DNA from 2 places in the Micromonospora sp. CNZ295 genome. Region 1 is predicted to be linked to the other one. Evidence: riboswitches for the same ligand, from Rfam matches in the RefSeq annotation. Region 1 holds a riboswitch; the other holds the start of a gene.

Region 1 (5,044 bases):
GCCGCCGGGTAGTAGTTGGTGTCGATCACCCGGTCGAGGAACACGACCGCGGTGCGTACGGTCGCTCGCAGCTTCGCCCAGTCGACTCCGTCCGGAGTGACATGGGCACCGAGGTTGACCGAGCCGAGGTTGCACACCGACGTCTCGGTGTCGCTGTTCACCTCGAGGATCTCGGTGCACAGGTTGGACAGGTGGATCGTGTTGCCCGGTGCGGCGGTCTGGTTGGACAGCTGGTTCGACCGGTCCTTGAACGTCATCCACCCGTTGCCGGTCTGCGCCAGGGTGCGCATCATCCGCCCGTACAGGTCCCGGGCCCGGACCGTCCGCACCGCCTTCTTCTCCGCGACGCGGTAGGCGGCGTCGAACTCCTCGCCGTAGAGGTCGGGCAGGTGTGGCGCGTCGGACGGGTCGATCAGCGACCAGTCGCCGTCGGCCTCGACCCGGCGCATGAACTCGTCGGGGATCCAGTTGGCCAGGTTGAGGTTGTGCGTACGCCGGGACTCCTCGCCGGTGTTGTCCCGCAGTTCGAGGAACTCCTCGATGTCCGGGTGCCACGGCTCCAGGTAGACACACGCCGCCCCCTTGCGCCGGCCGCCCTGGTTGACCGCCGCCACGCCCGCGTCGAGGGTCTTCAGGAACGGCACGATGCCGTTCGAGCGGCCGTTCGTGCCGCGGATCAGCGCGCCCCGGCCACGGACCCGGGACCAGGCGATGCCGATGCCGCCGGAGAACTTCGACAACTTCGCGACCTGGTGGTACCGCTCGTAGATCGAGTCCAGCTCGTCACGGGGCGAGTCGACCAGGAAGCACGACGACATCTGCCGGTGCCGGGTGCCCGAGTTGAACAACGTCGGCGAGCTGGGCAGGTACGCCAGCGAGGACATCAGGCGGTAGAACTCGACCGCCTCGACCGCCGCCTCGGACAACCCGCAGGCGACCCGCAGCAGCCAGTACTGCGGTGTCTCCACCACCAGCCGGGACTCGGGATGGCGCAGCAGGTACCGGTCGGCGACGGTACGCAGCCCGAAGTACTCGAACCGGAGATCGCCGGCCGGGTCGACGGCGTCGTCGAGCTTGCGGGCGTTGCGGGCCACGAACGCGGCGGTGTCGTCGCCGATCAGTCCCAGGCCGTGGGCGTACCGGACGGACTGGCTGAAGCTCGCCACGCCCTGGCCGCGTACCTCCTTGTCCACGAACGCGGCCAACAACCGTGCCGCCAGCCTCGAATACTGCGGCTCCGCACCGATCAGCTCCGCCGCCGTCTGGATCGACAGCCTGTCCAGCTCGGCGGTGGTGGCCCCGTCGTACAGGCCGCTGATCGTCTTCGTGGCGACCCGTAGCGGGTCCACCTCGGCCAGGTCGACGGCCCAGCGCTCCACCGCCTTGACGATCTTGTTGACGTCCACCGGCTCGGTCTCGCCGCTGCGCTTTCGGACCCGCATCGTCTGCCGGCGCTGCTCCGGCCCGGACCCGGGTCTCTCCCGCACGACCGTCATGGCTCCTCCGTACCCTTCGACGAAGGTCGTCGGTGCGCGGGTGGACGCCACTGGGCGTGCGGCGGCTGGCCGCTCGTCCGGCTCTGGCGTCGGCCGTCCCGCGCGGCCGCCGACCGCCGCGCACCGGTCGGTACGCGGCGCGCTGGCAGGTCTTCGGACTCGCGGGCAGCACCGGACAGGCCGGTCGCCTACTGGCCGTCGCTTCCCAGGCCGTGCGGCCCAGTGCTTCATGACGGCGGTCGTTCCCACTCACCGCTGCGGGGCAGTCCCGGACTCACACCGGGTTCCCTCTTGCCTCGACCGCCGTCAGAGCGGCCGAACCAGCTGCGTGAGACACCATATATGCCGCTCCCGCCGAGGTGACAACACCAGATGTCGCGTCAGCGTGTCCGGGGCGATCGGGCGCCGCCGTGCGGGTGCCGCGGCGACACCGGTGCGGCCGGCTGTCGTACCGGTGTGTGAGGCTCCGGGGCATGGCGACTTTCGTTCTGATCCACGGCGGCGGGGGCAGCGCCTGGGACTGGCATCCGCTGGTCCCCGAGCTGGTCGGCCGCGGCCACGACGTGGTGGTGCCGGAGCTGCCGATCGAGGACCGGTCGGCGGGGTTCGCCGAGTTCTGCGAGACGGTCGTCGACGCGATCGGCGACCGGGGCGACCTGGTGGTCGTCGGGCACTCGTACGGCGCGTTCACCGCGCCACTGATCGCCGACCAGCTGCCGGTGCGGCTGCTCGTCCTGCTCACGCCGATGATCCCGCGGCCGGGGGAGAAGCCGGGGGACTGGTGGGACAACACCGGCTACCGCGGCGCGGAGGGGCTCAGCGAGGAGCAGCAGTTCTACAACGGCGTGCCGACCGGGATCGTCGCGGAGGCTGCGGCGCACGGCCGGGAGCAGGTCAGCGCCGAGGGGAACGAGCCGTGGCCCCTGGACGCCTGGCCGGACGTGCCGACGAAGGTGCTCATCGCTCGCGAGGACCAGTTCTTCCTGCCGGACTTCCAGCGTCGGGTGGCCGCCGACCGGCTCGGCGTCGCCCCCGACGAGATCGACGGTGGCCATTCCGTGGCGCTCAGCCAGCCGAGGCAGCTCGCCGACCGGCTGACCGCGTACCTGCTGCACTGACGGCGCTCGCAGCCCGTCGCGCCGCAGCCGGCGCGTCGCGGCACCCGCGGTGTCTCGCATGCTTGACCTTCGACCTGGCTGGGCCAACGTGGCTGGCGTGGACACCCTACGGTTGCGACCGGGGGTGGGCGGATGCGGCAGGCGCGCCGGCAACGGGTGGCACGGCGCCACGAAGCGTGGGCGCTGCAGTGGTCCCGAGCCGGCCGGCACCCGTGGGCGATCGATGCGGCCAACGAGGCGGTCGCGGTGCGGCGACCCGACGCCGAGCGGCACCCCGCGGCGATGGCCCGGGCCCTCGCCGTCCGGGCCGTGTGTCTGCACGTCCGGGGGCGCACGGCCGAGGCGACACGCGATGTCGACGAATGCCTGTCCCACTGCGGTCGGGCCTCCGGCGCCGCGGGCATGGCCGACGTCGCGGTCACCGCGTCGCTGCTCGATCAGGCCGGCCGCGCCGACCAGGCATCGGCGCTGGCCGAGCGGCTGGTCGCCGAGGTCAGGGCACTGCCGGCGCCGCGTCCGGCGGCACCGCTGCTGGTGTACGCCGAGCTTCTGCTGCGGCGTGGTCGGGCCGAGGAGGCCGTCGCTCCGCTACGCGAGGCGTACGCGGCGGCCGAGGGGACCCCGCGGCTCCGGGCGAGCGGCCTGCTGTTCGAGGCGCTCGCCGCCAGCGGACGCCACGAGGAGCTCAAGGAGCACGCGCATCGCGACCTGTGGTTGTTCGCCGTCAACGCCTGGGGAAGCGTCCCGGGTCGCCTGCGATACATCCACCTACTCGAACTGCTGCAACGCCACGACGTCGTCTCGCGCCGTCTCCCGCCCTTCCCGGCGGCGATCGCGCGCCAGCATCGGAAGCTACGCCGCCAGCGACGCCGACGGTGGCTTCTGGCGGTGGTCCTCGCGGTAGTGACCGGACGCCCGCGCGAGGTACCGGATGAGCCCCGAGCGGCTGCGCCGCCGAGCGCCGACCGCGCCGCCGCTCTCGCCCGCGCCGAGCGGGCCGAGGCCGACATCGAGCGGTACCGCGAGTCCGGCGACGCCCGTGCGTTGTCCGAGGCCTGGGGCGCGCTGGCCCAGGCGCGCTGGCAGGCCGGCGGCCAGCGCAGCGCTGCGCTGCGGGCACAGCGCACCGCGTTGGCGGAGGCCCGCCGGTGGGCCGCGGAAGACCCCGACGGAGCCCGGCCGGCACTGATCCTGCACCTGCGGCGGTTCGCGGACTACGCCGGCGTCGTCGGGCTGCGATCCGACGCGCAACTGGCCCGTGCGGAGGCCGATCACCTGGACCACCGCGCCTGATCCGACCGGATCTGCTCACCCACGCCTTCCTGCCAGCTGGTGCCCCCCGGTCGGCGGCCGGACAGATCGGCCGGATGCAGTACGCTTCCGGCCCGGTGACAAGGGGACGGGGGCAGGGTGGGCGCATCGGCGTGGAGCTGGCAGGTGCCGTATCAGCGGGATCTCGATGGCGCGTTGCAGCAGGCCCGCCGCGAGGCGTACGCCCGGGGCGCGTTCTATCGCAGCGAGCCGGACAGCCAGGCGCGTTCGATGAGTGAGGAGGACTACGTCGCGTGGGACCTCGCCGAGACCCGGAAGAGCATGGCCGACGTGTTCGGCGACGACGACTGGGAACCCGACGACACCATGTCCCGGGACGCCTGGCACGCTGCGCAGATCGAGGTGACCGGCCCCGATTCGCTGCTGGAGTCGCAGCCGTTCTCCGGCACCCACTCAATCATCGACATGACCGGGGTCTCGGCCACCTCGGCGCCGCACATGGTGGCACCGGTGCCGGCCGAGGAACTGGACGAGCTGTTCGGCAGCCGCCGACCGGCCACCACCGCGGTCGCCGAGGCGATCGAGAACGGCACCCTCACCGGCCTCGAGCGATGGTACGGCCGGTACGTGATCGGGTATGACGGCACCGTGCCGCACACCATTCACTTCGTGGGGTACAGCGGCGACTGACCTGGTGCGAACCGGCCGCGGACCCGCCAGGCGGAGCCTCGCCAGGGTTCCCGCGGGTACGCGAACACCGGTCGGCAGGCCCTAAACTGCGGCTCGTGACGACACCCCCCACCCCGGTCGAGGTGGCCTTCGCGCTGTTGCGGGAGGGCCGGATGGGCGACGCCGAGAACCTCATGACCCGCGAGCTGCAGGCCACCGTGGACCGGCACGGCCACGGCAGCCCGGAATGGGCCTCGGCCCAGTGCGATCTCGGCAACGTGCTGCTCAACGCGGATCAACTCGACCGGGCGGTCGAGTGCTACCGGCGCGCCGTCTCCGCCACGCCCCGTGATCAAGAGTCCCGCAAGGACCAGTTGACCTACCGGCTCAATCTGGGCCTGGCGCTGCGGATGGCCGGACGACTCGACGAGGCCGAGACCGAGTTGCGTCAGGGCGTCCAGGAGCGGCTCGCCTTCTACGGTCGGGAGC
Region 2 (5,044 bases), 1.6 Mb from region 1:
GCCTTCCGGCCCCAGTACTCGATCACCATGGTGGTGGAGGTCGGCGAGCACCAGGCCTGGCCGCCGCCGTCGTACTCGGGGTAGTGGCCGGAGTGGATGTTCTGTGAGTAGCGGGGCACGGGCAGCTCGACTCCCCAGGCGATGCCGCCGGCGCTCGGGGTGACGGTGAACCGGTCCGGCACCGTGGAGCTCATCGCGCCGAGCATCCGCACCAACGGCGCGGCCCGCTGGCCCGGCGCCCGGTACAGGGTGAGCCGCAGCTGGTACGCCCGCAGCAGCACTCCGGCGTCGGCGTCGTCGATGCTGAAGGTGTCGGTCCAGATCGTCGACCAGGGGTCGCCCTGCCGGTTCACGCTGGTGCGCTTGATGTCGGCGTCACCGGAGGCCCAGCGCCCCATGACGTACCACGGGGTCTGGTCGCCGGTGTTGTAGGTGCCCTGCATCTCGATCTGGATCCAGGTGCCGGCCGGGGTCTCCGCGTTCCAGGAGGCGATCAGCTCGGTGGCGTCGAACCCGACCCGGGTCATCGGTCCGGTCCAGGTCGCGTACTCCCAGGTGCGGGTGGTCCCGGTGTGCGGGTCGGCGTAGGTGGTGGTCCCGGCCGGGCGGTCGAGGGTCAGGCCCGGGCGGGCGCCGGGCACCGCCCGCGTGCCGGCGTGGGTGCCGCGACGCCAGTCGGGGTAGCGGGACCACTCGTGGAAGGTGATCTGTTCGTCGTGGACGACCGGCCGGCCGGCCGGGGCCGCGAGCGGCGCCGCGCCGGCGGGTGTCGTCGTGCCGAGGAGGGCGAGCGCGGTGAGGCCGGCGAGGGCGGCCGCGCCCAGACGTCGTCTGTGCATCGGTACTCCACGGGAGAGGTGGGGCATCGTCGCCGGTCAGTCTCTCGCCTGGAGGGAAGTTTCGCTATAGGTCGACGGACCGAAAATACTTGCCGATGCGAGGATCAGGCTGGCATGGAAAGTAGAGATGGATGGATGTTGATATGACCATGTGACGGGTGGTGGAGTGTGCCCACCCGCGGGAAAGATCTCCCGCGCCGCCCAGGAGGTTGTCCATGGCCTTCCGCACCCCCACCCTCCGCCGCCGCCTCGCGCTCGTGTTCGCCGTGGGGCTCGGCACGCTCACCCTCGCCGCGCCGCCGGTCTCCGCGAAGCCGAGCCCGGACCGCTCCGGCGAGCCGGCCGCCACCCAGTACCGGGTGCTCGGCCCGCGTACGGTGGCCGACCGCACCGCGGTCGCCCGCACCGGCGCGGCGATCGACTACTCCGAACACGGGGTCCTGCACGTCTCCGCCACCAGCGCCGAGGCCGCCGCCATCACCCGCCTGGGCTTCCGGCTCGAGGCGGTCGCCGCACCGCCCACCGACCGGGGCCACGAGCACGCCGACGGTGAGCTGGGCACCCTCGACTTCCCGCCCGCCGACTCCGCCTACCACAACTACGCCGAGCTGACCGCCGCGGTGAACAAGGTGGTCGCCGACCACCCCACCATCGCCCGCAAGATCAGCATCGGCACCTCGTACGAGGGCCGGGACCTGATGGCGGTGAAGATCTCCGACAACGTCGCGACCGACGAGAACGAGCCGGAGATCCTCATCAACGCCCAGCAGCACGCCCGGGAGCACCTGACCGTCGAGATGGCGGTCTACCTGCTCAACCTCTTCACCGACAGCTACGGCAGCGACTCCCGGATCACCAACATCGTCAACAGCCGGGAACTCTGGATCGTGCCGACGGTCAACCCGGACGGCAGCGAGTACGACATCGCCACCGGCTCGTACCGCTCCTGGCGGAAGAACCGGCAGCCGAACAGCGGCTCGTCATACGTCGGCACCGACCTGAACCGCAACTGGTCGTACCAGTGGGGCTGCTGCGGCGGCTCCTCCGGCTCCACCTCGTCGGAGACCTACCGGGGTCCGTCGGCCTTCTCCGCGCCGGAGACCCGGGCGCTGCGCGACTTCGTCAACAGCCGGGTGGTCGGCGGCGTGCAGCAGATCAAGGCCAACATCGACTTCCACACCTACTCCCAGCTGGTGCTGTGGCCGTTCGGCTACACGTACAACAACACCGCCCCGGGGATGAGCGCCGACCAGTACAACACCTTCGCCACCATCGGCCAGCAGATGGCCGCCACCAACGGCTACACCCCGCAGCAGTCGAGTGACCTCTACATCACCGACGGCGACAGCATCGACTGGATGTGGGGGCAGCACGGGATCTGGGCGTACACCTTCGAGATGTACCCCGGCTCGGCCGGCGGCGGCGGCTTCTACCCGCCCGACGAGGTCATCCCGCGCGAGACCTCGCGTAACCGCGACGCGGTGCTGATCCTCGCCGAGTACGCCGACTGCCCGTACCGGGCGATCGGCAAGCAGAGCCAGTACTGCGGCGGCGGTGGCGGCGGCACCACGGTCTGGTCGGACACCTTCGAGACCGCGACCGGCTGGACGATCAACCCGAACGGCACCGACACCGCGACCACCGGCCAGTGGGAGCGGGGCGCCGCGCAGGCGACCACCTCCAGCGGCGCCAAGCAACTCACCCCGTACGCGGGCAGCAACGACCTGGTCACCGGCCGGCTCGCCGGGACCGGCGCGGGTGACTACGACATCGACGGCGGCGTGACCAGCGCCCGCTCCCCGGCGGTGACCCTGCCGTCGAGCGGCACGCTGACGCTGTCCCTGGCGTGGTACCTGGCACACGGCTCGAACGCGTCCTCGGCCGACTACTTCCGGGTCAGCGTCGTGCACAACGGCGGCACCACCACCCTGCTCAACCAGGCCGGCGCGGCGACCAACCGCAACGGTTCCTGGGCGGTGGCGAGCCTGAACCTGACCCCGTACGCCGGCCAGTCCGTCCGGATCCAGGTGGAGGCGGCGGACGCCTCCGGAGCCAGCCTCGTCGAGGCCGCGGTGGACAACGTCACCATCACCGCCTCCTGAGAACAGGTGGGGCCCCGCCCCGCCCCCCGGCGGGGCCCCACCTCCACCCACACCTCAGTGGGGACGGTCCGGAGGGTGCGCTACCGTCTTACCGACCAGCCCGCAGCGAAGCCGGTGTGAAACCGGCGCTGTCCCGCAACTGTGATGCCCCGAGACCCGGGGACGAGCCAGGTCGCCTGCGGTTGGTCGCGAAACGCGCTCTCGAGGAAGGGCGCCTCGCGGACGGGCGCCCCGGCTCCCTGTCGGCGAAGCACCAGATCCTCGACCGACAGGAGGACCGATGTCCAGACGTACCCCCCGGCTCTTCGCCGCGGCCCTCGCGGTGGCCGCGCTCGCCCTCGGCGCCTGCGCCGAGAAGACCTCCGACACCCCCGCGGCCGGCGGCAGCCCGTCGGGCGCCGCCGCCTTCCCGGTGACCGTCGGCTCGCTGACCCTCGACAAGCAGCCGGAGAAGATCATCTCGCTGGCGCCGACCGCGACCGAGATGCTCTTCGCGATCGGTGCCGGCAAGCAGGTGGTCGCCGTCGACGACCAGTCCAACCACCCGGCCGAGGCGCCGAAGAGCGACCTCTCCGGCTTCCAGCCGAACGCCGAGGCCATCGCCGCCAAGAGCCCCGACCTGGTCGTGCTCTCCGACGACCGCAACAAGGTCGTGGAGCAGCTCACCAAGCTGAAGATCCCGGTCTTCCGCACGCCGGCCGCCGCCACCCTGGACGACACCTACCGCCAGCTCACCGACCTGGGCGCGCTGACCGGGCACCCCACCGAGGCCGCCGACGTGGCCCAGCGGATGAAGGACGACATCGCGAAGCTGGTCGCCGACCTGCCGCAGCGCCCGGCGAAGCTCACCTACTTCCACGAACTCGGCCCGGAGCTGTACACGGCCACCAGCAAGACCTTCATCGGCTCGATCTATGCGCTCGCCGGCCTGGCGAACATCGCCGACCCGGCCGACGCGGACGGCAAGAGCGCGGGCTACCCGCAACTCTCCCAGGAGATCATCGTCCAGGCGAACCCGGACTTCGTCTTCCTCTCCGACACCAAGTGCTGCCAGCAGAGCGCGGAGACGGTCAAGGCCCGGGCCGGCTGGGCGGGGATCACCGCGGTGAAGAACAACCAGATCGTCGAGCTCGACGACGACATCGCCTCCCGCTGGGGGCCGCGGGTCGTGGACCTGCTGCGCACGATCATCGAGGCGACCGCCAAGGTGCCCGCGTGACGGTCGCCGGAACCTTCCCGTGCAGCAGGCGTTGAGGAGGGGCCCGTCCAGCCCGCCGGCCGCGGCGCCGCAGACGTCCCGGCCGGCGGGCCTCCGCCCGCGCTGGCTGGTCATCGGCGTGGCCGCGGTGCTGGTCGCCCTGGTCGCGGGCGTGTCGCTCGGTCCGGTCAGCCTGCCGCCCGGCAGCGTCGCGGTCGAGCTGCTCAACCTCCTTCCGGGGGTGCGCCTCGACAGCGGGCTGACCGAGCGGGAGATCGCCATCGTCACCGAGCTGCGGCTGCCCCGGGCCGTGCTCGGGCTGCTGGTCGGCGGGCTGCTCGCCCTGGCCGGCGGCGCCTACCAGGGCGTGTTCCGCAACCCGCTGGCCGATCCGTACCTGCTCGGCGTCGCCGCCGGGGCCGGGCTGGCGGTCACCGTGGCGATCACCGCCGGAGTGGGGGCCGGTGGCGCGATCACCGGGCTTCCGGTCACCGTCCCGCTGGCCGCGTTCGTCGGCGCGATCGGGGCGGTCCTCATGACGTACCTGCTCGGGTCGTCCGGTGGTCGGGGCCGCTCCCCGGCGACCCTGATCCTGGCCGGGGTGGCGGTCGCCGCGTTCCTCTCCGCCGGGCAGACCTACCTCCTGCAGCGCAACTCGGACAGCATCCAGCAGGTCTACTCATGGCTGCTCGGCCGGCTCGCCACCGCCGGCTGGCACGACGTCCGGCTCGTCCTGCCGTACTTCCTGCTCACCGCCGTGGTGGTGCTGCTGCACCGGCGCGAGCTGGACGTGCTGTCGGTCGGTGACGACGAGGCGACCAGCCTGGGCCTGCACCCGCAACGGTCGCGCTACCTGCTGATCGCCGCCGCCTCGCTCGGCACCGCGGCCGCCGTCTCCGCGTCCG

Evidence for each region. A riboswitch is a leader RNA that binds a small molecule or an ion and turns the genes downstream of it on or off. The one in region 1 is predicted to bind cobalamin.
Region 2: another riboswitch for cobalamin. It lies ahead of EV376_RS06755 (ABC transporter substrate-binding protein); the one in region 1 lies ahead of EV376_RS14125 (ribonucleoside-diphosphate reductase subunit alpha).

The regions. Positions count from the first base shown of each region.
Region 1 covers NZ_SHKZ01000001.1:2,973,413-2,978,456, forward strand. The annotation lists gene EV376_RS14125 (ribonucleoside-diphosphate reductase subunit alpha) at 1-1,496, opposite strand, end outside; cobalamin riboswitch at 1,624-1,836, opposite strand; gene EV376_RS14130 (alpha/beta hydrolase) at 1,970-2,614, shown strand; gene EV376_RS14135 (hypothetical protein) at 2,747-3,907, shown strand; gene EV376_RS14140 (hypothetical protein) at 4,052-4,576, shown strand; gene EV376_RS14145 (tetratricopeptide repeat protein) at 4,672-5,044, shown strand, end outside.
Region 2 covers NZ_SHKZ01000001.1:1,412,745-1,417,788, forward strand. The annotation lists gene EV376_RS06745 (C39 family peptidase) at 1-839, opposite strand, end outside; gene EV376_RS06750 (M14 family metallopeptidase) at 1,055-2,941, shown strand; cobalamin riboswitch at 3,008-3,139, shown strand; gene EV376_RS06755 (ABC transporter substrate-binding protein) at 3,222-4,160, shown strand; gene EV376_RS06760 (iron ABC transporter permease) at 4,192-5,044, shown strand, end outside.